Regions from separate parts of the Shewanella sp. SR44-4 genome, predicted to be linked through region 1. Evidence: predicted binding sites of a transcription regulator. Region 1 holds the regulator's gene; each other region holds the start of a gene.

Region 1 (6,335 bases):
TGAGTTAACGATGAAAACATTAAAATGGGAGTAGGATTATTAGCCATAATTTCACGGACAGCAGTTATACCGTCCATCACAGGCATTTCAATATCCATCGTAATGACTTGAGGCTTTAACTTTGCAGCCATATCAACAGCTTCTTTGCCATTAACAGCAACGGCAACGACTTCGAGATCAGGATCTTGATTGACAATCTCACTGACTCGACGTCGAAAAAAGCTAGAATCATCTACAACTAGTACTTTTATGGCCATTTAATTCCTTAAATAATGGAACTTTTATTCTTATTTTATTTTTTTGCTTTTAGCGTAATGTTTTAGCAGTCCTGGCACATCTAAAATCAGTGCAATACCACCATCGGATGTAATTGTCGCACCCGCCATACCTGGAGTACCTTGTAACATACTGCCAAGCGGTTTAATGACCACTTCTTCTTGTCCAATCAATGCATCTACAACAAAACCAATTTGCATCGTACCAAGCTGAACAATAACCACATGACCATGCTTCTTATCACCATGTTTAAAGGTTGATTTTTTACTGTGCAGCCAATGTTCTAGGTAAAATAATGGCACGGCCTTATTACGGAAAATCACCGTCAATTGACCATCGACTATATTGGTTTTTGTTAAATCTAAATTAAAGATTTCATTCACACTTGATAATGGTAGTGCAAAAACTTGATTAGACACATCAACCATCAATGTCGGCATAATAGCCAAGGTTAATGGCACTTTAATTTCGAGAACAGTACCCTTACCTTTCATTGAGTCAATATAAACAGTACCGTTAAGTTGGTTGATGCGGGTTTTCACCACATCCATGCCTACTCCACGGCCTGAAATATCTGAAATTTCAACTTTGGTTGAAAACCCTGGGGCAAAAATCAAATTGTAAGCTTCGTTATCGGTCATTCTCGAAGCGGCATCTTCATCAAGCACACCACGACTTATCGCAATTTGTTTTAGCTTCTCAGGGTCCATTCCCGCGCCATCATCCTCAATTTTAAGCAGGATGTGGTCACCTTCTTGGCTAGCCGATAAGGTAATGGTACCGGTTCGAGATTTACCGCTCGCTTCACGAGTTATCGGCATTTCGATACCGTGATCGACTGAGTTTCGAACTAAGTGGACTAAAGGATCGGCTAACGCTTCAACTAAGTTTTTATCAAGATCGGTTTCTTCACCAATCATGATTAAATCAATTTCTTTATTTAAGGTACGGGCTAAATCACGGACAACACGCGGGAAACGACCAAAAACTTTCTTAATCGGTTGCATGCGGGTTTTCATCACCGCACCTTGTAAATCAGCCGTAACCAAATCCAGGTTTGCTAGCGCTTTGGACATCTCCTCGTCTTCACGATTAATGCCTAAACTAACCAATCGGTTACGCACTAACACTAACTCACCAACCATATTCATGATTTGATCTAAACGAGCAGTATCAACACGAACCGTTGTTTCACCTTGTGGGACAGACGCCGCTTTAGCAGGTGTTTTGTCTTTTACAGGTTCAACCTTTGGAGCAACTACAGGGACTGATGTCGCTACTGGTTTAACAACAGGAGCTGGGCTAACTTTTGCTGCTTGCACAGGAGCAACGGCTTTAGAAGGTTGAGCTGGAGGAGGCGTTTGCGATTTAGCAACTGGCGCAGTACCTTTTCCGTGTAATTCATCTAAAAGACGTTCAAATTCATCGTCAGTTATTTCATCAGAATCAACAAGGGGTTCAACAATAGGCGTTGCAGCAGGCTTAGTTGGAGCTGCAGGTTTGGTTTTAGCTTCAAATGAACCTGAGCCATGCAATTCATCTAATAATGCTTCAAACTCATCATCAGTGATTTCATCGCTACTACTTGCGGCAGGCTTTGAATCAATATTGTCTTTTTTTACTTCAGAAGGTTTAGCTGCAACAGGACTTTTACCCGGACCATGTAAGGCATCAAGCAACGCCTCAAATTCTAACTCATCAATGTCATCAATACTGCCAGTGTCAGATGCTTCCGCTGAGGGAATGCTAATATCTTCGACATATTCAGGATCACTGAATTCAACAATATTTTCAATTGGTTCTGGCTCATCTGCCGACATTTCTGAAGGTAATGGCGCTCCTGAACTTAATAATTTGAGTTTAGCAAGTAATGCAGAATCCGCAGGGTCTTGTGATTCTCCCTGTTGAGTTTGAGCAAACATGGAATTAATTGCGTCGACCGCTTGCAAAATAATATCCATTAATTCTGCATTTACGCCACGTTTACCGGTGCGTAATAAATCGAACGTGTTTTCAGCTTCATGACACACGTCAACCATCGGTTTTAGACTTAAAAAACCAGCCCCACCTTTAACAGTATGGAATCCACGGAAAATAGCATTGAGTAAATCACTGTCATCAGGATTATTTTCAAGAGCAACTAGCTGCTCCTGTAGAAGCTCTAAAATCTCGCCAGCTTCAATTAAAAAGTCCTGGAGTATCTCTTCATCAACATCAAAAGACATTAAATTGACTCCTAATTAGAAACCCAGACTTGATAGCAGATCGTCTACTTCATCTTGACCTGTCACCACATCTTCACGCAGTTCAGCATGCATGATGGGACCTTCTGCTTCTATTTTATTTTCGTTTATAGTTGGCAATGATTCAGTAGTATGATCTCCGAATACCGTTAGCATTGAGACCAGATTACTTTCTACTTCACGAACTAAATCAATCACTCGACGGATCATTTGCCCCGTCAAATCTTGGAAGTCTTGCGCCATCAAAATTTCATTTAATAACTCGCGAAGACGATTAGAATCATTTTCACTATGTAACATAAACTGCTGAACATCATGACAAAGTGACTTAAACTCACCCATTTCTATGTCACGACGCATCAATTTATCCCACATTGGCGTCACTGATTGTATATTGCTAATGATGGTATCGGCCAAAGGTAGACATTCTTCAACTGCATCCATGGTTTTATTTGCAGCTTGTTCTGTCATGTCGATAACATAGTTCAATCTTTCTTTAGCATCTGGTATTTCGGTATTGGCTAATTCAGATAAACGGTTATCAACTTGAAAATCTTTTAGTGCACTATGGAGTTGTCGAGTTAGCTTACCGACTTCTTCAAAAAGCTCACGCTGCAATGGCGTTGCAAGCTCTCTGATCATTTCATCGGCTTTATCTTGTTGACCCAAGGTAAGCAATTCAACAAGTTCTTGGGCCTGTTCGAGAGTGATTAACCCCGATATTGATGCCTGCATGACTTATCCTTGCTTATGCGAGTCGTTCAAAGATTTTGTCTAACTTTTCTTTTAACGTAGCTGCGGTAAAAGGTTTTACGACATAACCATTTACACCGGCTTGCGCTGCAGCAATAATCTGTTCACGCTTAGCTTCTGCAGTTACCATTAGCACAGGTAAATGCTTTAACGAATCATCTGCACGGATTGCTCTAAGTAAATCAATACCTTGCATTCCAGGCATATTCCAGTCTGTTACCACAAAATCAAAATCGCCTTTTTGTAACATAGGTAGGGCTGTTGAGCCATCATCTGCTTCTTGGGTATTATTAAATCCCAAATCTCGCAACAAGTTCTTAATGATACGCCTCATTGTTGAAAAATCGTCAACAATAAGAATCTTCATATTCTTGTCCAAGGTTTCCTCCGGTGAGCTGACACTCGTTTGCTCTAGATAAGTTATTATTCTTGTGTCCAATGCTTGAGTTTCGCTTTTAATCTGAGCATTGCCTGACTTAATATCTGGCTTACTCGCGATTCGCTAACTTCAAGGATGGCACCGATTTCTTTTAAATTTAATGCTTCGTCGTAATACAACGACAACACTAATGCATCTCTTTCTGGCAATGTCTTAATTGCTTCAACCAATGCAGATTGGAATTGAATTTCAGCAAGCGAGTCAAAGGTTTCATCTGGCGTTTCGTTGTCTGTGATTAACACATCTTGCGACACGCCAAGGTCTTCTATGCCTATGATTTTACCAACAGAAACATCATTTAAGATATGATGGTATTCATCGAGAGACATATCAAGTTTTTCAGCAATTTCTGTATCATTGGCATCTCTTCCAAGCAGTTGCCCCAATTCATCAATTGCATGTGCTACTAAACGATTATTACGATGAACTGAGCGCGGAACCCAGTCACCACGTCGAATTTCATCTATCATTGCACCACGAATTCTGATGCCTGCAAAGGTTTCAAACTTAGCCCCTTTACTGTTATCAAATTTAGATGAGGCCTCAAGTAACCCCATCATCCCAGCTTGTAATAAATCATCAAGTTGCACCGATGCTGGTAATCTTGCCAGCATATGATGAGCAATTCTTTTTACCAACGGTGCATACTGTTCAACAATAGACGTTTTGTTATCGAACTGAGTATACGCGGCGGCTTTATTCACTCGTTCTTCCTTCTTGTATCGGCTTACGTTGTACAAGACGTTCAACAAAAAACTCTAAATGACCACCTGGCTGTTGTGGAACTGGCCAAGTCATAATTTTATTGGCTAATCCATGATAAGCGATAGCTGAAGGCGACTTAGGATACGCTTCAACAACTAACTTTTGCTTACGAACAGCTTTACGTAAATTTTCATCGAATGGTATTGTTGCCACTAATTCTAAAGCAACATCTAAAAATCTATCCGTCACTTTACTGAGTTTAGCAAATAATTCCATACCTTCTCGTAAACTACGTACCATATTTGCCACAATTTTGAAGTGGAACACACCATGTTCACGACTTAAAATTTTAATCAGCGCATAAGCATCAGTAATTGATGTTGGTTCGTCGCAAACGACTATCAATACATCCTGTGATGCACGAGAAAAACTCAGCACCATGTCTGATATACCAGCAGCAGTATCCACAATTAAAATATCGAACTGAGTTCGCATTTCACTAAATGCACGGATAAGTCCAGCATGTTGTGCTGGCGACAACTCAACCATCGCTTGAGAACCCGATGTGGCAGGAACAATACCAATACCTTTAGGCCCACGAACAATGATGTCATCTAATTCGGCATCTCCGGACAAAACATGAGATAAATTTTTCTCAGCACGTATCCCAAGCATGACATCGACGTTGGCTAAACCTAAATCGGCATCAAGCACTAATACGCGTTTGCCCTTTTCAGCTAGTGCTACCGCAGTATTAATTGACACACTGGTTTTACCCACTCCGCCTTTACCACCGGATACGGCAATTACTTTAACTTTATCGTTATTTGGTTGATTCATCATACGTAAACCACTTGCTTGATCCCGAGTCATATCTTTACTCAAATGCATAGGCTGTGTCATTAGACCACACTGTGTCTTGTGACGATTGTTGTTCTGTTTCATTTAACGCCGCGAGAGCCTTTTTAGCCAACTCTAACGTATCTGCTACTTTCATGTCCTCAGGAACACGTTGACCGTCAGTAACATAGCTTAATGGTAACTCATTTTGAATCAATACGCTCAATGCACCTGCAATTGATATCGATTCATCTAACTTTGTTAAAATCGCACCCGCTAATGGAATTCGTTTAAAATGTTCTACAGCATCTTGTAACACACGACGTTGACCAGTCGCAGATAAGACTAAGTAGCTCCGAATTGGGATCCTACTATTTGCTGTTAAATTATCCAGTTGCTGATATAAGCGCATATCTCGCTGTCCCATACCTGCGGTATCAATTAATACTAACTTACGATTTCTAAATTGATATAAAATTTGTTCTAATTCGGTTAAATCATGTGCTTGCTTAACCGGACAGCCCATTATTTTGCCATAAGTCGCTAATTGCTCATAGGCACCAATACGATAATGGTCTGTGGTAATCAATGCTACCTGCTCTGGGCCATGATGGGCGGCAAAGCGAGCGGCTATTTTAGCTAAAGAAGTTGTCTTACCTACACCGGTTGGACCAACAAACGCCACAACACCACCACGTTTAACTATATCGTCGCCTTGATTGTCGAGTAAATTGGCTAAACTTTGTGGTAATGCTCTCACTAAATCGGCTGGGGTGTAGTGTTGACTTAGCCCCGCTAGTTTAGCAGCAACGGCTGGAGAAAACTCTGCTGCAATCAATTTACTTTCTAGCATTGCGCCAACAGGATCGGTACGCTTTTTTTGATCTTTCATCAACGATGAAACTTGATGGGTCAATAAGTTACGCAATGAAGCCATTTCTTCGCGCAGAGCATCCATATCAGCAGATTGATTTTTATTGGTTTTTTTAGCTTGCTCTGGTGCCGCTTGCGATTGAAAAGTTGATGCTGGTTTAGCAGACTTTGCCCCTTGTAATTGGCGGGCCCATTCTGGTAAATCC
Region 2 (6,335 bases), on a different contig from region 1:
TACGAGCAACCACAGGATGTAACAAACCAGTGGAATGGTCGATCCTATTAATAACACTTTTCTAAGTGATGCAGCATCACCTTCTAAGTAGCGCACAATGGTGGCAATACACACATGGAAACCAAATGAAGTGAATACCACTGGGATGGCTGCTAACCATAATTGTTGCAGGGCGGTGCCCGAAGCCACATCGGTTGAATAATTGTTTAATGCACTGATTAAATTAACGTCTGGTAATAGAAATGCCACCACAATGACCAGCAGCACCACCATAGAAGTAAATAAAATACGTGATACTTTATCAATCCATTTAACACCAATGGCAATCAAGCCACCAAAAATAACCGTAAACAGTATGACGGCGACTTGGTTGCTCATGTTAATGCCGATGGGTTGTAAACGGGTTTCTAATAGCGATGACCCTCCCATTAGATACACCATGGTTAAGGCGAATAATAAGCTAAGGAATGAGCCACCTTGAATGAGCTGGCCGACTTTGCCCAGTGTTTTACCGGTAATGGCATGGACGTTATCGCCGACACCACTATGAAGATTAATTTCTAACATCAGTAACGAGGTGTAAGCCGATAAACCCCAAATAACCACTAATAAGATTAATGCGGGGATCATCCCCAAAGCAGCTGTTGCTAATGGTAGCGCTAGCATGCCTCCGCCAATTGCCGTTCCCGCGACAATCGAAATAGAACCTAAAGTTTTAAAATTCACAGAAAACGTCCTGTTTAATTATTATTTTATTTGTGTCGGACATTAGCAGAAGGGTGACAGAGCAGGCAAGGATCTTTGACTGTTAAAGGCTAACAGCTATGTTTATAAACAATTACACAACAATAGACTAAACTTTTTTACACGTGATTTTTGCAATAGCGTAGCATTACGGCGTTACGAGTAGGGTAAGGTTATTTATATGTCGAATTTACAATGTAAAATGAGTGCGTTGAATAAAATTATTTAATCGTTATAATGCGACTTGTTTTAGGGGAGTAGCTAATCTTGTCTTGCTGTTATGGCACACAAGATGTCTGTATCAACATAATTGGCCTCACGCCATGGTGCAGACAGTAACACACTGTTAATCAGTGATTTTACCAAGCGAGACCTAAGCACAGTAACTGTATCAAGGGGTATGCGGTGGCTCGTGCTTAGTTGTCATTTACCCCTAGGAATATCACATTGGAAGCTTTATTCGCCTCAACTCTTACTGTTGCCATCGCTGAAATAGGCGACAAAACTCAATTATTAGCCTTACTGCTCGCGGTGAGATTTAGCAATAAAACCGCTATAATCTCAGGCATTTTGTTAGCCACATTATTAAATCATTTTCTTGCTGCATGGTTAGGTCAATGGGCCATAGCGTGGATTGATCCACAATGGGCGACCTATTTGGTGGCCGGGTCATTTTTTGCTATTGCACTATGGGTGCTGATACCCGATAAAATGGATGATGATGATAATCGCTTCTATAAACTCGGTGCTTTTACTGCGACGTTTATTTTGTTTTTTATTGCTGAAATAGGGGATAAAACTCAAATTGCGACAGTAGTCTTAGCGGCAAAATACCAAGCACTGACATGGGTTGTCATCGGCACGACATTGGGAATGTTAATTGCTAATGTCCCAGTTGTGCTGGCTGGGCATTTTAGTGCTAACAAATTGCCCATGAAACTGATTCATCGCGGTTGTGCTGTGTTGTTTGCGCTACTTGGGGTCGCTACACTGCTGTGGTAAAAGGAGGTTCCATGTCCGATAACCAAGTTCTTGATGCAGATACTGCCCGCGGGTTGCCCTGGGTTGTTGCCATTGCTTTTTTCATGCAGTCACTCGATGGAACGATCCTTAATACTGCATTACCCGCTATGGCCAGTGATTTAAATGAAGACCCGCTGCGTATGCAAGGCGTGATTATCGCTTACATGCTCACCGTGGCATTGCTGATCCCTGCTTCTGGCTGGATCGCTGATCGCTTTGGCACCAAAAAAATCTTCTTTGGTGCGATCTTATTGTTCAGCTTTGGATCATTGCTTTGTGCATTGTCCAATTCATTAGACATGTTGATTGGTGCTCGGGTGGTACAAGGGTTAGGTGGTGCTTTAATGTTGCCAGTCGGCCGACTTGTAGTGCTGCGGGCATATCCACGTTCGGAATTGGTACGGATTATGGGCTTTATCACCATCCCCGGTTTACTGGGGCCACTGCTTGGTCCAACGATGGGCGGTTGGATGGTGCAATACTTGACATGGCATTGGATCTTTTTGATCAATCTGCCTGTCGGTGTAGTCGGTTGTTATACGGTGTGGAAGTTCATTCCAGATCTGCGTGGTAAGGAAAAATCACGTTTCGATAGCTTCGGATTTTTGTTGTTTGGGGCTGCGATGTTATTGATCACCATCGCTATGGAAGGACTCGGCGAACTGCACTTGCCGCACTTACGGGTGATGTTGCTGTTATTTGGTGGTATGGCGTGTTTGATAGCATATTGGCTGCGGGCTGGTCGTATTAGTAATCCACTGTTTTCGCCATCGCTATTCAACACCAAAACATTTGCTATTGGTCTTTTTGGTAATCTGTTTGCGCGTTTGGGCAGTGGTGCATTGCCATTCTTGGTGCCGTTGTTGCTGCAAGTTGCACTGGGTTATTCACCATCTCAGGCTGGAATGAGTATGCTGCCGCTGGCCGCTGCAGCAATAATGGCCAAATCAGTGGCTCGACCGATTATCGAACGCTTAGGTTATCGAGTAGTGCTTACCGCGAATACTTTGGCGCTTGGCGTTATGCTGGCGACCATGGGCTTGGTTAGCGAACAAACTCCTTACTGGTTGCTATTAGCTCTGTTGGCGATTCTTGGCGCGATTAACTCGTTACAATTTACGGCCATGAATGCCGTGACCTTAATAGATCTTGATGATGTTAATGCCAGTAGCGGTAACAGTCTATTGTCGGTAGTAGGTCAATTATCATTAAGTTTAGGGGTTGCGTGTGCAGGTGCTTTGCTCGGTGGCTTCAGTACCGATGTCGGCAGCGGTACAGGGGGAACAGTACTTGGCGCTTTCCAACTGACGTTCGTTACCGTTGGTCTTATGACAATGTTAGCCGCAGTGATATTTTCGCAATTATCTAAAGACGATGGCCGTCGGATAACCCATTCATAACAGTGCATCATTTCGCCGATTTCGGATAAAAAAAGGTATTTTGCGATTATTTATAACGCGGTATTTTTTACCAAAATGATGCTCTGAATATGATGCAGATAAACCTCAATTTTAATTTCCCATTAGTTTTTTGTGCAGTCCGGCACACACTTCATTGTATGGTTGGTTAAAATATAATCATGCATAAGCTTTATGGATAGCCGTGTGCATGTAAATGTGTAAGCGGATGGTAAACGGATAGTAAGCTGATAGTTAAAGGAGTCACGATATGGATATGAAGAAACATGGTTTATCGATAGGCATAAACCGAATTGAAAATGTGTTTTTTGTGACATTAAAAGCCATTGGCACATTAACCCACGAAGACTATCTCGTCATTACCCCTATGCTAGAGGGGGCATTAAGCCAAGTTGATCAACCTAAAGTGAGTTTATTTCTCGATGCTACCGAGCTCGACGGCTGGGATTTACGCGCCGCGTGGGATGATTTAAAGCTGGGGTTAAAGCACAAATCTGAGTTTGAAAGAGTGGCGATTTTGGGCAATAGAGATTGGCAAGAATGGGCGGCCAAAGTCGGTAGTTGGTTTATTGCGGGCGAGATAAAATATTTCGACGATGAAGATGATGCGTTGAAATGGCTTCGATACTAATACGATGTTCAAGGTATGTTTATCTCGAATGATGCCTAGATCTTTACCGTTGTGATGGCATGATTAACCCTAGGAACAGATTCTCTAGGGCTATAAGCATTTACGCCGTGGTATTAACATTGTGACCACTGTTGCCAACGGGCTGCGGCGCAGGTGGTTGCGCTGCTTCAATGAGCTGCAATGCCATTTGACCTTCAATCTTTTGCTGTTCTTTAGCCATTACGGCCACTTTTAAGCTGCTGCCAGAATCAATCGTTGTTGGCATTGAAGACGGTGAATTAACACTAATTGACATGGTTAACCTTAATATAAAGTCGGATGGTAATAGTATATCGGCTGAAAATCAAAATGCTTGACACATTTTTGCTAAAAAGCATTCGTTGAGCTTTTTTTGATTATAGGTTGCGCACAACCAATGTTATAATTAACTCATATTATTGGTTAGTGGAGTGAAGCCTATGTCTAATAAAGCGCTTACTGAGTCTCAATTACCTTCAGCGCAAAACCCGCTAGCACTTGAAAATCAAGTGTGTTTTTCATTGTATAGTGCGACTAATGCGATGATCCGCGCATATCGACCATTATTAGATGAGTTATCGCTGACTTATCCTCAGTATTTAGTGATGATGGTACTTTGGAAAGAGCCGGGGATTAGTGTTAAAACCTTAGGTGAAAAATTACATCTAGATTCTGGAACGTTAACGCCCTTGCTAAAGCGTTTAGAAGGCAAGGGCTTAGTGAGCCGTGGTCGCAGTGAGTTAGATGAACGCGTGCGGGTGTTACATGTTACTGAGCAAGGCCAGCAATTACATCAGCAAGCGTTGAGTATTCCTGAACAGATGCGTTGTAAAGTAGGTGGCACTATTGAAAACTTACAACAATTAAAGCAACTGTGTGATCAAGCATTTACCATGTTAAATTCCGGAGAGGCGAGCAGCTGTGAAATGTGATTATTTTGAGCGTGGCGATTGTCTGTCATGCCGCAATATTCAACTACCTATGGTTGAGCAAGTGAGTGTAAAGCAACAACAATTAACCGATTTGTTTCGCGGCATCTCAGTTAAACAATGGTTAGCGCCAATATTAAGCGCAGAATCAGGTTTTCGTAATAAAGCCAAAATGGTCGTTTTAGGTGCAGCTCACAAACCTATTTTAGGTTTGGTTAATCCTAAAGGGGAGCCGGTCAGTTTATGTGACTGCTCGTTATACCCTAAAGATATGCAATTATTGTTACACCGTTTAGAACGATTTGTGCAGCAAGCTGGTATACCGCCTTATCGGGTCGATAAAAGCAAAGGCGAGCTAAAATTTATTTTATTGACTCGCAGCCAAAGTAGTGGCCAGTTTATGCTGCGTTTTGTATTACGTAGTGACCAAGCCATCGTGAGAATTGAACGAGAATTACCCCAATTATTACAAGAGTTTCCCGAAATCACCTTAGTCTCGGCCAATATTCAGCCAATCCACATGGCTATTCTAGAAGGCGAAAGGGAAATATTTTTAACGGAAACAACACGATTAGAAGAACAACTTAATAATGTACCGTTGTTCATACGGCCAAAAAGCTTTTTTCAAACTAATCCGGAGGTTGCCGCCCAGTTGTATCAAATAGCGAGGGAGTGGGTTACTGAATTCAAACCGAACTATATTTGGGACTTATTTTGTGGTGTCGGTGGATTTGGGCTTCATTGCGCTAACAGCAATACCCGTTTAACTGGAATTGAGATCGAATCTGAAGCAATAGAATGTGCCATCTTGTCAGCAACCAAACTAGGGCTTACGCAAGTGGATTTTAGTGCACTCGATTCAACTCATTTTGCTAAAGGACAATCTGCTCAAGATAAACCGGATCTTATTATTGTCAATCCACCTCGGCGTGGATTAGGCAAATCATTATGCGATTTATTGAGTGAGTTTGCGCCTAAAGCAATCGTGTACTCTAGTTGTAATCCACACACCTTAATGAGCGATTTAGAGTGCATTACGGGTTATCAAATCACCAAAGTTCAAATGTTTGATATGTTTCCTCATACCGATCATTTTGAAGTACTGGTTATGCTAGAACAGCTGTAATAGTCTTTGCTATCAATTAAGGTGTTTTATAATCGAAATTAAGTACTCGTTTGGTGTCGCTAAATTATAGGTTATATCGAACAAAGGTAGCTGTTAGGTTGTGGTATATATTGTCATCATAAAAATGTCATCTCAATGTCATAACATTGTTTATTAACATAAAAAAGGTACTAGGACGATGTGGCAAATTTTCAGTCGCTTTTTAGCGTTAGGGTTAATCAGTTTCGGTGGCCCTGCGGCTCACATAGGCTATTTTAGAAAAGCATTTGTTGACGACTTACAATGGCTAGACGGTAAACAATATTCAAGTTTTATCGCCCTGAGTCAGTTTATGCCTGGGCCAGGCTCAAGCCAGATAGGGTTTGCAATTGGATATCACCGAGGTGGTTTATTGGGCGGATTAGCCGCCTTTTTAGGTTTTACCTTGCCGTCTTTTTTACTGATGT
Region 3 (6,335 bases), on a different contig from region 1:
TGACCGCCACTGAAAACAACAAGGGCTTTAGTTGGGGTATTTTGCTTTGCATCTGACATGGATATACTCTTAACGTACTGAACTGACTCGCAAGATCGGTGTGATCAACGCCTAGTGGTTCAGGTAAATAGAATTGATATGTTACCTAAGCCAGGCCCAACTGCAAAGCTGTAGGTGTAAATACTTGCAGCTAACGCTAAAATACTCTATAAATGCCGCCCCGTTATAAGCCAGGTAGCCAATACTTGTCAGCAGAAGTAAGGTAAACAATGAAATATCCCGTTAACGAAGTATTTGAAACAATACAAGGTGAGGGCACATATACTGGTGTTCCTGCACTGTTCGTTCGCTTGCAGGGTTGTCCTGTAGGTTGTGCATGGTGTGATACTAAGCAAACGTGGGATGTGTTACCCGAAAATAAAGTGACTGCCGAGCAAGTGATTCAAGTTGATGGCACTATCGGCAGATGGGCTGATCATACTGGTCACACATTAGTGCAAGCATTCCAAGATAAAGGCTTTACTGCTAAGCACATTGTGCTAACCGGTGGTGAGCCGTGTTTGTACGATTTAACAGAATTAACCACGATTTTTATTGAGGCTGGTTATCAGGTACAAATAGAAACCAGTGGTACTTTTGAGGTGAAATGTCATACAGATGTTTGGGTGACTGTATCACCTAAAATCAATATGAAAGGTGGCTATAAGGTACTCGAACAAGCATTAAATCGTGCTAATGAAATTAAGCATCCGATCGCCACTGAACACCATATTGAAGAGTTAGATGAATTATTGCTGAATATTGATGTCACTGATAAAACCATTTGCTTACAACCTATTAGCCAAAAGGCGCGCGCAACAGAACTTGCCATGAAGGTGTGTATTAGCCGTAACTGGCGTTTATCGATTCAAACCCATAAGTATTTGAATATAGACTAAAGTGTTTCTTAGTGAAAATTAAGATTATATCCAGTGGTGAAACGAAAAAGCCGTTGAATCTATATTCAACGGCTTTTTAATTTCACCAGGTTAACGTAGTAAACCAGATTGATTAAACGCGATGAGTTTTTCTCGGTAGTGTTCGAAACAGCCTATATTGTCTTCTATCCATTGCGGGTTGTAATAGGTATCGAGATAGCGCTCACCCGCATCACAAATTAAGGTCACAATAGAGCCTGTTTGACCTTCATTACGCATTTGTGTTGCCAGCAACAACGCCCCATATAAGTTGGTGCCAGTAGATGCACCCGTTTTACGCCCTATGAGTTGTTCTAACCACTGAATCGTTGCGATAGAGGCGGCATCAGGGATCTTAATCATGCAGTCAACAACACCAGCAATAAATGACGGTTCAACACGTGGCCGGCCAATTCCTTCTATTTTACTGCTCTTATCGCTAATAATGCTCGCATCACCACTGTGAAAGTAATCGTAGAATACCGAGTTTTCCGGATCGACTACGCACAGTTGCGTCTGTTGTTGTTGATAACGAATATAGCGACCAATAGTTGCGCTAGTGCCACCGGTACCTGGGCTCATGACAATCCAACTTGGAATAGGATGAGGCTCTTTTTCCATTTGGTTAAAGATTGAATCAGCAATATTGTTATTACCCCGCCAATCGGTGGCGCGTTCAGCATAAGTGAATTGGTCCATATAATGGCCTTGCAACTCAGCGGCTAATCTTTCTGATTCAGCATACATTTGACTGCCATTATCGACAAAGTGACATCGTGCACCGTAAAACTCTATTTGTTGAATCTTCTTTTTTGCGGTCGTTTTTGGCATGACAGCGAAAAACGGTAATCCGAGTAATCTTGCAAAATAGGCTTCAGAAACAGCGGTACTGCCAGATGAAGATTCAATAATGGGCGTGTCTTTTTTTATCCAGCCATTACATAACGCATATAGAAACAGTGATCGAGCTAAGCGATGTTTCAAGCTACCTGTTGGATGAGTACTTTCATCTTTTAAATAAATGTCTATTCCAACAAGTAGTGGAAGATCTAATTTTATTAGATGGGTGTCTGCAGACCGTTGAAAATCGGCTTCTATTTTTGCGATGGCCTGATTGACCCAAGTAGATGACATGCAATGATACTCGTTATTCCAAAAAGGAATAAATAATAACTAAAATATAAAGTTAAGAGTAGTGTTTATCGACATAAGCAAACATATTTAATTAAAAATAGCAGACGAAAGACAGTACCGGAGAATCAACAGATGACAGCACGAGGTAATACAGAAAGTAATTAGGTAAGGAATATCAATAAATTGTAACACTGAGATAGGGTAAAACAGAAAGTATTAACGAGACAAAAAATGACAGGAGGAATGATTCTAGCACTTGAACTGATGGTGTTTTTATTGTTATCTGGATTAAAATACAATTAACAATCGCAAAATGTAAAATGGTGGAGGGAGAAGGATTCGAACCTTCGAAGGCTGAGCCGTCAGATTTACAGTCTGATCCCTTTGGCCACTCGGGAACCCCTCCACAGCAAGATAAATAGGAATAAAAGAAAGATGGTGGAGGGAGAAGGATTCGAACCTTCGAAGGCTGAGCCGTCAGATTTACAGTCTGATCCCTTTGGCCACTCGGGAACCCCTCCACATATTTTCTTTTTTTCTTACTCTCTTTTTACATTCTAACTCTTTACATCTTTAACACTTTTAGATTTGAACTTTGAAGCAACGCAAATGGTGGAGGGAGAAGGATTCGAACCTTCGAAGGCTGAGCCGTCAGATTTACAGTCTGATCCCTTTGGCCACTCGGGAACCCCTCCTCAATTGCGGTCGCCATAGTAGTCAGAAACCTTTTATATGTAAAGTGGATAATTGAATATTTTACTAAAGTTTATGACTGTTTGGTCGATAAAATAGCATCGAGCAGTGGTAGTGATGTTTTTATATGCAAATTGAGTCAACATTAGTCAATGAGTTACAAATAGGGAGCCGATTAAACGTTGCGATTGAAAACAATCGTCGCGGTGAATTTGGTTTGCTATTGGCTATGTTGTCAGTTGATGCTCGCGATATGGCTCAATTTCAGTTAGATAATGATGTAGAAAGCACACAAAAACTGCGACAACAATTTTCTGTACCTCAACCCCAGTTATTAGTAGATGATATTTCTATTCACCCAGACACTATTGATAACGCGATGTTATTTCAGCAGCAAGGCGCACGGCAGTTTCAACTACAACAAGCATTGACACCTGAAGCGCTAGTGATAAGAGGCGCTCAATCTGATGCGATGGTTGAAGTATTAAGTAACTGTGATTACTTAACTAAGCATAAAGCGATTAATGCTTACCAACAACACACCCCATTAGAAGATATGCATTTTTTAGAACAACTCAGCACGCAACGTAAAATATCTAATACGTTATCTTTACAACTGGCTTAACTGCTGAGATTTCAGGCTAAAATCCTGAGACTATGATTTAATTTTGATAATTGTGAGCATGGCAAATAAAAGCTTGCCAAAACTCAGTTATATTTGCCATTTGACGTGATTCAAACAGATGGGGTGACATAATGATTAAGCAAATTAAACAGCAGCAAGGAAATGTCAGTGACAGTTGTACTGAATGCGGCAGTTATGTAGATATTGGCGCGGTTGTGGAAGCAGAAGATACGTTATTACTGCTTAGCTTTGTAGGAGACGATGCCTTATTGCAAGCTCAATCTATGCTGCAAGTGGCTCAAGAGCGTTTTCCTGATACTAAAGCGGACATTATTGATGAAGATAGCACTATTTCATTGAAGCTTGATTTTGCGTTCAGCGTAGAGAAAATGATTTTTCAACTTGAAAATCAACTGTAGATTTCAGTCGTTTGTATTAGAAATATACATTGTCATATAATTGATGTTAAACACATTTTGTGGGAGTGGGTTTAGCGTGTCAACAATCCAAATAAAGCGTAACAATATATTAGTAAAGGATTGCTGTTTTTTAGTATCGCGTGTAATCTGCTTTACATAACAAAAAGGTATAGTAGCGTATGGTAATGTAACGTTATTCATACCTTTAACGCGAACTTCACTCCCTATGTATTATTGTAACATTATCACTCAAATTCTGATTTTCAGAACTAATAATAACAAGTGTACTGATTAATAATGTAAAAATTTAGGGTTATGAAGCCATTTTTCGGGATGTAAATGAATCGAAAAGAGCAACAGCACTTATTGGAATTAATTGTAAATTCCAGTGCTAAACAACAAGGTGATTTCTCAAAAACTGCAGAGTTAGTGTGTCAACTGCTGCGTGAGTATTTTGCTGCGTCATTTGTATCCGTGTGGACTCTCGTAAGTCAATCTGCGAATGATGATTTTACTGCTGATGATGAAGACAATTTTACTTGTCAGCATACTCTAGTAGCCAGTAAGATTGATGAATCATTGAGTCATTTATCTCACCTGAGACACATCACAATAGATCCTCAATATTTTAATGAATTACGATCTCACCGTTATATTTTATCCTCTGATAACTCGCACATAAATCTCGTTGAAACATTTTCAGATTACTACCAACATCATAACATTGTCACCAGTATCGATATTGCCATCCGAATTAATGGACATATTGAAGGTGTGTTATCGGTTGAAAGCTGTGAAAAGGTTAATTGGATAAAATCTGATATTCAGTTTGCTATTCAATGTGCTGACCAATTAGCTTTGACGCTAGCGACTCGTTATACCTATGATAGCAATGAACAAATTTACTTATTGCGCAATGCAACCGAGCAATCCGAACATGTCGTGATGCTGGTGAATACCGATAGTCTAATCATCGAGTATGTTAATAGTGCCCATGAGAAAATGACTGGGTTGCCACGGGAAACTGTTGAGCACCATAGTGCATCGAGTCTTGATATTTTTAGAAATACCCCACAATTACTTGACGATCTAATCAATAAATTACGTAATAGTGAGATTGTTAAAGGTAACCTTAAGCTCGCGCGGATTGATGGCAGTGAATATTGGCTAAATTATCATATTACCCCGTTTGTAACGGAGCAGGGTAAGCATTATGCGTTAGTGTCTAGTTATGATAATTCGGCAGAATATTTTCACAAAGCGGAATTAGAGCGTTTAGCATGGCATTGTTCTTTGACAGGCTTGCACAATCGTAGTCATTTTACTCCTCAATTAGATCGTGCCACTGCTGGGATACTGATTCTGATTGATTTATTAGGCTTCAAGCGCTTTAACGATACCCATGGTCATGTTCAAGGCGATAGCCTTTTAATCGAAATCGCACGGCGCTTAAAACACTTTGCTGTATCTGTTAATGCTATTGATGTTGCCAGAATAGGTAGCGATGAATTTGCTGTGTTATTGCCACCCATGCACTCTGAGACCGATGTCGAACAAATGATCAGCCGGTTATATATGAACCTAGCTGCGCCATCGGTTATCTCGCGTGAGAAAGTTGAGCCAAAACCGGCGCTTGCAGTGGTTGATATTAAGTCTGTTGTTGGGATGTTTGCCCCGTTATCTTGTGCCGATATTACCTTACAACATGCTAAAAAGAAAAATGGTGCACATTACCAGTTTTTTAATGAAGCACTACTTGAAACGTTTACCACCAACGCTGAAATAGAGCGTGATTTACATAGTGCTATTCGTGGTCGAGAATTTGAGTTGTATTATCAACCCTTAATGGACTTACAACATAATCAGTATATTGGCGCTGAAGCATTAATTCGTTGGAATCACCCTAAAAAAGGCGTGTTATATCCAGGTGCGTTTATCGAAATCGCAGAACAAACCGGGTTGATTAACCAAATTGGCGAATGGGTATTAGAAACGGCCTGTAAGCAACTGAATTTATGGCAGCATAAAAACGTCAATATTACGATGCATGTGAATGTTGCTGCGAGGCAATTTTTTAGTGGCAACTTGTACGAACAAGTTTGGCGCTTAATCACCCGTTATCGTATCAAGCCTAAAACGTTAATTCTTGAAATCACTGAAACTGAACTCATGGGTGACATTCGATATGCTATCAATCTATGCCATGAGTTGGCAGAGTTAGGCGTCGGTTTAGCGATTGATGACTTTGGGACGGGTTACAGTTCAATGAAGTACTTAAAGCAATTTCCGATATCTAAATTAAAAATTGATCGCTCGTTTATCATGGATATATCTTCTAGCCACGAAAGTCGTGAGATTGTCAGTGCGATTATCGCGATGGCAAAAGCATTGAATATTTCGTTAACTGCTGAAGGGGTTGAAACTAAAGAGCAAGAGGAGTTTTTAACATTAAGTGCTTGTCATCATGCACAAGGATTTTTGTATAGCCCTGCAATCCGTGTTAATGAT
Region 4 (6,335 bases), on a different contig from region 1:
CGCTCTAAAATCTCTTCAACTACAGGCTCAAATGGCACCGACACAAAACGTACTTTGTGAGACTCACCGTACTTCTTCCATAGATGGTAAGCGACTTGCTTAACGCCAATTTCGTGCTGAGCGCCACCTAAATTAAAGAAACAGTAATGGGTACGAGCGCCTTTTTTAATAAACTGAAAACTCGACACACCAGAATCGAAACCGCCTGAAATAAGCGACAACACATCTTCTTGGGTCGCCATCGGAAAACCACCCAAACCTTGAATACGACGCTCAACCATGTAAAGCTTATCTTGATTGATTTCAAGATTAACGGTCACGTCAGGGTCTTTAAGTTTTACCCCTAGCGCCTCAGTGTGTTGATTTAATCCGCCACCGACATAACGCTCAACATCAATTGAATTAAAGTCATGATTACCAGAACGTTTTACGCGGACACAAAAAGTTTTACCGGCAATTTCATCGCGGTACTTTGGTAAAGCTTGCTGATAAATATGATCGATTGAATCAAAAGTGTACTCACTCACTTGCACCACGTGAGCAATACCTGGAATACACGCTAGTCGCTCTGCAAAAACGTCACATAACTGCGGTTTATCGCTCGGTACTTGCACGATTATACGATCGTATAAGCGTTGTACTTTTGCACCTTCATCCACATTTTTAAGCACATTACGTATATTAGTTTCAAGCATTTTGGTAAAGCGCATTCTTACCGACTTGCTCTTCATCATAATTTCAGGGTACAGCTTTACAATAAACTTCATGGGGCGTCCACAGGTATCACCATCAAATAGCACTACACTCGGTTTTGCTAAATAAAAAAGACAGTAATACCTTGATAATAAATTAAAAAAACAGCACAGCTCTATTTTCTAGATGTGTATACAATCCAGTCAATAGCATAACGTATGCAATAATTCGTCGATTATACCAAATGATGCCTATTAACCAAACATATTCACTTTTTTATCTGTTATTTGTTAGTAAAAGCGCTGTAAGGCACATTTATAAAACAAAAAAGCGCAATCTCTTTAACTTGTAGAGATTGCGCTTATCTTTTGATGGCAAACTATTGAGTTATAATTATTTCATTCGACTCTTTCGCTTTGCCTTGTTCGATAGAGATTTCTACCCGGCGGTTTCGAGCCTGATTTTCAATAGAATCATTGGCGATTAATGGTCGATTAGACGCCTCGCCAACCACTTTCATCCTTGATTCATCAAAACCAGAAACTCTTCTTAGTTCATGAGCCACAGCCACAGCTCGTTGGCTTGATAGTTCCCAGTTTGAGCTGTAAAGCTCATTATTGATATCAGCACCATCAGTGTGACCCGACACCGTAATAATCCCAGGGACATCTTTTAATAATTCACCAATTGAGCGCACAATAGGTTTGAACTTAGGTTGTAAAAAGCCTGAGCCCGAAGCAAAAGAGCCTTTCTCACGGATACGAATAATAATTTGTTGGCCTAAAGATTCAATTTCAATGGCGCCATCGACAATTTCTTCATTGAGTTTTTCAGCCATTTTTTTAACTTGATCATTAATGTTTTCTTGCGAAGAGGCAGCGTCTTTTTTAACGGCTTCAGCTTCTTGTTGCGCTGTTGCAGCTGCATTGCCACCGCGTTGCTCACCATTCTGTTTTTGAGTCCCACCCGCGCTGTCTTCTTCACCCGCCTGATATTCTATCGTCGGTTGAGTCATTTCATTGGTTTGTTGATTAATGATCTCTATTGGAGTGGGATCGGGGCGACCTGGGCGGAATTCAAGTGCAATAACAGACGTCCCCTTAGGAATGTCTTTTACTTCAACTTTGTTTTGTACCCCGAATGCATACTTCATTGAACCAGCGATTTGTTTAAACTTCATCACGTCCATTTCAGAGAACGCTAACAACAACACGAAGAAACACATCAGCAACGACATTAAGTCTGCGAATGTGGCAAGCCACATAGGGGCGCCAGCGGGTGGACAATCACACTTGGCCTTAGCCATGAGTTACTCTCCGTCCGTTGTATCGATTTTTCGCACACTTTCAGCCAAATAGTTCTTCAAAAAGCCTTCAATAACCCGTGGATTCTGTCCATCTTGAATCGCTAATACTGCATCCATAATTAAATTACGATTAAGCAATTCTTCATTCATCCGTAATGATAATTTATCCGCCATCGGGATGGCGATCATGTTGGCAATCACCGCGCCGTAAAGAGTCGTTAACAATGCCACTGCCATTGAAGGTCCAATAGACTTTGGATCGTCCATGTTAGATAGCATTGCCACTAAACCAACTAAAGTACCAATCATGCCCATTGCAGGTGCCACATCGCCCATGGCTTTAAAAATACCCACCCCTGTTTTGTGGCGTTCTTCAGTTAATGCGATGTCTTTTTCTAATGCGTTGCGCACCACATCACCGTCATGGCCATCAACTAACATATCAACGGCTTTTTGCATAAAGGTGTTGGTAATAACCGCTTCTTCTAATGCTAAAAAACCGCCTTTACGGGCAGCATCAGCCATGGTGACAGCTTGTTCTATCAAGTCTTCAGGTTTATCTAATTTAAACATGAAGGCTTTCATACCAATCTTTATTGAACCTAAAAATTGCTTTAGGTTAAATTTCATCATCACCACAAATAAAGAGCCTGCCACAACAATCAAAATTGACGGTACATCGATAAATAATCCGATACCACCACTGGTGATCATCGCACCAATAATAAATGCAAAAGCACCGATAATACCTATTAGGGTAGCTAAATCCACAACCTCTCCTCAATCGCAGTCGTTATGCTGCTTATTTGTGCTACTTCCATCGTGCTGTTAGCGCACGTTATATGATCCGAATAATCCGACAGCATTTTGTGTTGATAACAATGCCCATCGTTATGTATTACAGCAAAAGTTTCAATACTATTTTTGCTAGCAAATTTAAATCATGACTTGTTATCGGACAAACTTGGCTCAAGTTTAGCTTGTTTTTGTACATTCTAAACAAAATTCAATAACAAAGCGTGCTGTTGAGCAAATAACCAGCGACTGTATTTGACCGATACGCTGGGCTGATATACCTTGTCACACGCTGAATGAAAGGAATATTACTCGTGGCTAAAAAACCTGAAAATCTCAGTTTTGAACAATCATTAACTGAACTTGAAACCATTGTTGCTCATTTGGAGCAAGGTGAAGTGTCGCTGGATGATGCACTTAAGCAGTTTGAGCGTGGCATTAAGTTAGTACGTCAAAGCCAAGCCAAACTTGAGCAAGCACAGCAAAAAGTCTCTATCTTATTAAATGAAGATGATGCTGAATTAGCGTCGTTCACTGTAGAAAGTGAATAATCGTCAACATAGTGTGTATTAAATAATAGGTCTTGATACGTGTTAGCTGAAGCAATAACAACATACCAAAATCGCGTTAATGGTATTCTTAACCAACATTTAACGCTGCTCGATGACGCTGCACCAGATTTAAAAGCAGCGATGCTCCATGGTGCGCTATTGGGTGGGAAACGCATAAGACCATTTTTGGTCTACAGTGTAGGTGACATGCTCGGTGTCAATATCAATGCACTTGATAAAGCCGCGGCTGCTATTGAGTGTATTCATGCCTATTCATTAATACACGATGACTTACCGGCAATGGATAACGATGCACTTCGTCGTGGCCAACCAACTGTTCATATTGCATTTGACGAAGCCACCGCGATTTTAGCCGGTGATGCGTTGCAAACATTGGCTTTTGAAATTATCACAGCCCCTTGTAATGACTTACATCCGAAGCAACAACTGGCGATGGTCAGAGTACTCGCAAAAGCTTCAGGGTATCAAGGTATGTGCGGTGGGCAGGCGATTGATCTGAGTGCAACAGATCACAGTATAAATTTAGACCGATTAACCGAATTACATAATAAAAAAACCGGAGCGTTAATCAGTTGTGCGGTTGAGCTTGCCTTAATCGCTGCTGACGTACCCGATGAGCATTATAAATTAATGATGAAATATGCCCATACGCTTGGGCTAGCTTTTCAAGTGCAAGATGATATTTTAGATATTACTGCTAGCACCGAAGAGCTAGGCAAACCACAAGGCAGCGATCAGCAATCGAATAAAAGCACTTTCCCGAAACTATTGGGTCTCGATGGTGCCAAAGCCTGTGCAGAACAACTAATACAAGATGCACTATCAGCGCTGACTAAATTACCATACAATAGCCAGTTAATTGCAGACTTCGCCTACTACATTATTGAGCGAAGATTATAATAAAGAGTCAGACAATCTCGCTATGAGCTTCGATATTTCTAAATTTCCAGTACTAGCGAAAGCTAATACACCAGAAGAATTAAGGAAGTTACCTCAAGGTTTACTTCCTCAAGTGTCTGATGAACTCAGACAGTTCTTACTTCAGTCTGTTGCTATTTCTAGCGGACATTTTGCTTCTGGCTTAGGCACAGTTGAATTAACTGTGGCACTTCATTATGTCTACAATACCCCATTTGATCAGTTAGTTTGGGATGTAGGGCATCAAGCTTATCCACATAAAATCCTTACCGATCGTCGTGAGCAGATGCATACTATTCGACAAAAGAATGGCTTACATCCTTTCCCATGGCGTGAAGAAAGCCCATACGATACGTTTAGCGTGGGTCACTCTGGCACCTCTGTTAGCGCCGCCTTAGGTATGGCGATTGCGGCAGGTAAAGAAGGTGCGGGTCGAAAAGTGGTTGCTGTTATTGGTGATGGCGCCATGACCGGGGGAATGGTGTTTGAAGCCTTAAATCATGCTGGCGACTTGCACAATGACATGCTCGTGGTACTGAATGACAATGAAATGTCAATTTCTGAAAATGTTGGCGCGCTTAATAATCATTTGGCGCAGCTGATGTCAGGTCGTTTTTATACCACCATTCGAGAAAACAGTAAAAAGGTCCTTAAAGGGATGCCGGTCATTAAAGAAATGGCTAAGCGTACTGAAGAGCACCTTAAAGGCATGGTGGTGCCTGCAACGTTATTTGAAGAACTAGGGTTTAATTATATTGGCCCAATAGATGGTCACGATGTTGATTCTCTCGTTGAAACAATGCGTAATATGCGTAACCTCAAAGGTCCACAGATACTGCATATCATGACAAAAAAAGGTCGTGGTTATGAGCCTGCTGAAAAAGATCCTATCGGCTGGCACGCGGTGCCTAAATTTGATCCTAGCCAGTTTAAGAAACCGACAACGAAACCAGGTTTACCTACGTTTTCACAAGTGTTTGGTAAATGGTTATGCGACATGGCTGCCACAGACGACAAATTAGTCGCTATTACGCCCGCTATGCGTGAAGGCTCTGGCATGGTTGAGTTTTCGCAACGATTCCCAAGCCAATATTTTGATGCTGCCATTGCCGAACAGCATGCGGTCACCTTATCCGCAGGGTTTGCCTGTGCAGGTCTAAAGCCTGTGGTTGCTATTTACTCGACTTTTTTACAGCGCGGATACGATCAACTTATCCACGATGTGGCTTTGCAACGTTTACCAGTATTATTCGCTATTGACCGTGGTGGTATTGTTGGTGCAGATGGCCCAACTCATCAAGGGGCATTCGATTTAAGCTTTATGCGTTGTATTCCTAATATGATCATTATGGCGCCATCAGATGAAAACGAATGCCGTCAAATGCTCTATACAGGTTATTGCTATCAAGATGGGCCGACTGCGGTACGTTACCCTCGAGGGTTTGCGACTGGGGCTGAACAAGTCGAGGCCATGACATTAATACCGATAGGTAAAGGGGTATTAACCCGTCAAGGTCAAAAAATTGCCATTGTTAACTTTGGTACCACACTTGAAGCTGCTACCTATGCTGCTGAAAAACTGGATGCTACCATTGCCGATATGCGCTTTGTTAAGCCACTAGATTTAGCCTTGCTTGAACAACTTGCCAATAGCCATGATGTTATCGTTACCGTTGAAGAAAATGCGATTATGGGTGGTGCGGGTTCTGGAGTGATTGAAGCATTACACAAAATGCGGATCGTGAAACCTGTGTTACAGATTGGTTTGCCTGATGAATTTATTCAACACGGCGCACCTGATGAAATCATCACGGATCTTCAACTTGATGCTGAAGGTATTTTAGCGCAAATCCAAGCATTTATGGCTTAATATTCTACTGTTATTACTGGCAGAGGATCAAAAAAGGACTGAAAATTCAGTCCTTTTTTATGGCTCGCGTTCTAGTGATCATAGTGCACGTAACTATGATAAATAGCACTATAATAAATAGCACTATAATAAATAGGACTATATGAATAGCACTATGTTGAAGAACATTATAATGCTATTG

What was found. The regulator FliA, encoded in region 1, starts transcription of late flagellar genes. The targets are predictions, from matches to a motif close to CTAAAGNTNNNNNNNNNNNNGCCGATA.
Region 2: a site for FliA is predicted at 4,147-4,173, ahead of H5125_RS03575 (cytoplasmic protein). Genes of this name have one in related genera too.
Region 3: a site for FliA is predicted at 2,850-2,876, ahead of H5125_RS11935 (VC2046/SO_2500 family protein). Genes of this name have one in related genera too.
Region 4: a site for FliA is predicted at 2,952-2,978, ahead of pomA (flagellar motor protein PomA). Genes of this name have one in related genera too.

The regions. Positions count from the first base shown of each region.
Region 1 covers NZ_JACJDU010000010.1:57,887-64,221, forward strand. Annotated here, with positions in the region: gene H5125_RS06905 (chemotaxis response regulator protein-glutamate methylesterase) at 1-257, opposite strand, end outside; gene H5125_RS06910 (chemotaxis protein CheA) at 288-2,501, opposite strand; gene H5125_RS06915 (protein phosphatase CheZ) at 2,517-3,254, opposite strand; gene cheY (chemotaxis response regulator CheY) at 3,268-3,651, opposite strand; gene H5125_RS06925 (RNA polymerase sigma factor FliA) at 3,696-4,415, opposite strand; gene H5125_RS06930 (MinD/ParA family protein) at 4,408-5,289, opposite strand; gene flhF (flagellar biosynthesis protein FlhF) at 5,294-6,335, opposite strand, start outside.
Region 2 covers NZ_JACJDU010000004.1:123,500-129,834, forward strand. Annotated here, with positions in the region: gene H5125_RS03555 (aromatic amino acid transport family protein) at 1-726, opposite strand, end outside; yybP-ykoY riboswitch at 985-1,095, shown strand; gene H5125_RS03560 (TMEM165/GDT1 family protein) at 1,192-1,746, shown strand; gene mdtD (multidrug transporter subunit MdtD) at 1,758-3,167, shown strand; gene H5125_RS03570 (STAS/SEC14 domain-containing protein) at 3,436-3,816, shown strand; gene H5125_RS03575 (cytoplasmic protein) at 3,917-4,111, opposite strand; gene H5125_RS03580 (MarR family winged helix-turn-helix transcriptional regulator) at 4,275-4,766, shown strand; gene rlmC (23S rRNA (uracil(747)-C(5))-methyltransferase RlmC) at 4,756-5,889, shown strand; gene chrA (chromate efflux transporter) at 6,068-6,335, shown strand, end outside.
Region 3 covers NZ_JACJDU010000022.1:28,086-34,420, forward strand. Annotated here, with positions in the region: gene queC (7-cyano-7-deazaguanine synthase QueC) at 1-59, opposite strand, end outside; gene queE (7-carboxy-7-deazaguanine synthase QueE) at 270-938, shown strand; gene H5125_RS11915 (PLP-dependent cysteine synthase family protein) at 1,029-2,090, opposite strand; tRNA gene H5125_RS11920 (tRNA-Tyr) at 2,412-2,496, opposite strand; tRNA gene H5125_RS11925 (tRNA-Tyr) at 2,527-2,611, opposite strand; tRNA gene H5125_RS11930 (tRNA-Tyr) at 2,701-2,785, opposite strand; gene H5125_RS11935 (VC2046/SO_2500 family protein) at 2,911-3,408, shown strand; gene H5125_RS11940 (DUF406 family protein) at 3,540-3,827, shown strand; gene H5125_RS11945 (EAL domain-containing protein) at 4,167-6,335, shown strand, end outside.
Region 4 covers NZ_JACJDU010000033.1:23,106-29,440, reverse strand. Annotated here, with positions in the region: gene thiI (tRNA uracil 4-sulfurtransferase ThiI) at 1-767, opposite strand, end outside; gene H5125_RS14890 (flagellar motor protein MotB) at 1,073-1,999, opposite strand; gene pomA (flagellar motor protein PomA) at 2,003-2,770, opposite strand; gene xseB (exodeoxyribonuclease VII small subunit) at 3,109-3,345, shown strand; gene ispA ((2E,6E)-farnesyl diphosphate synthase) at 3,385-4,266, shown strand; gene dxs (1-deoxy-D-xylulose-5-phosphate synthase) at 4,289-6,154, shown strand.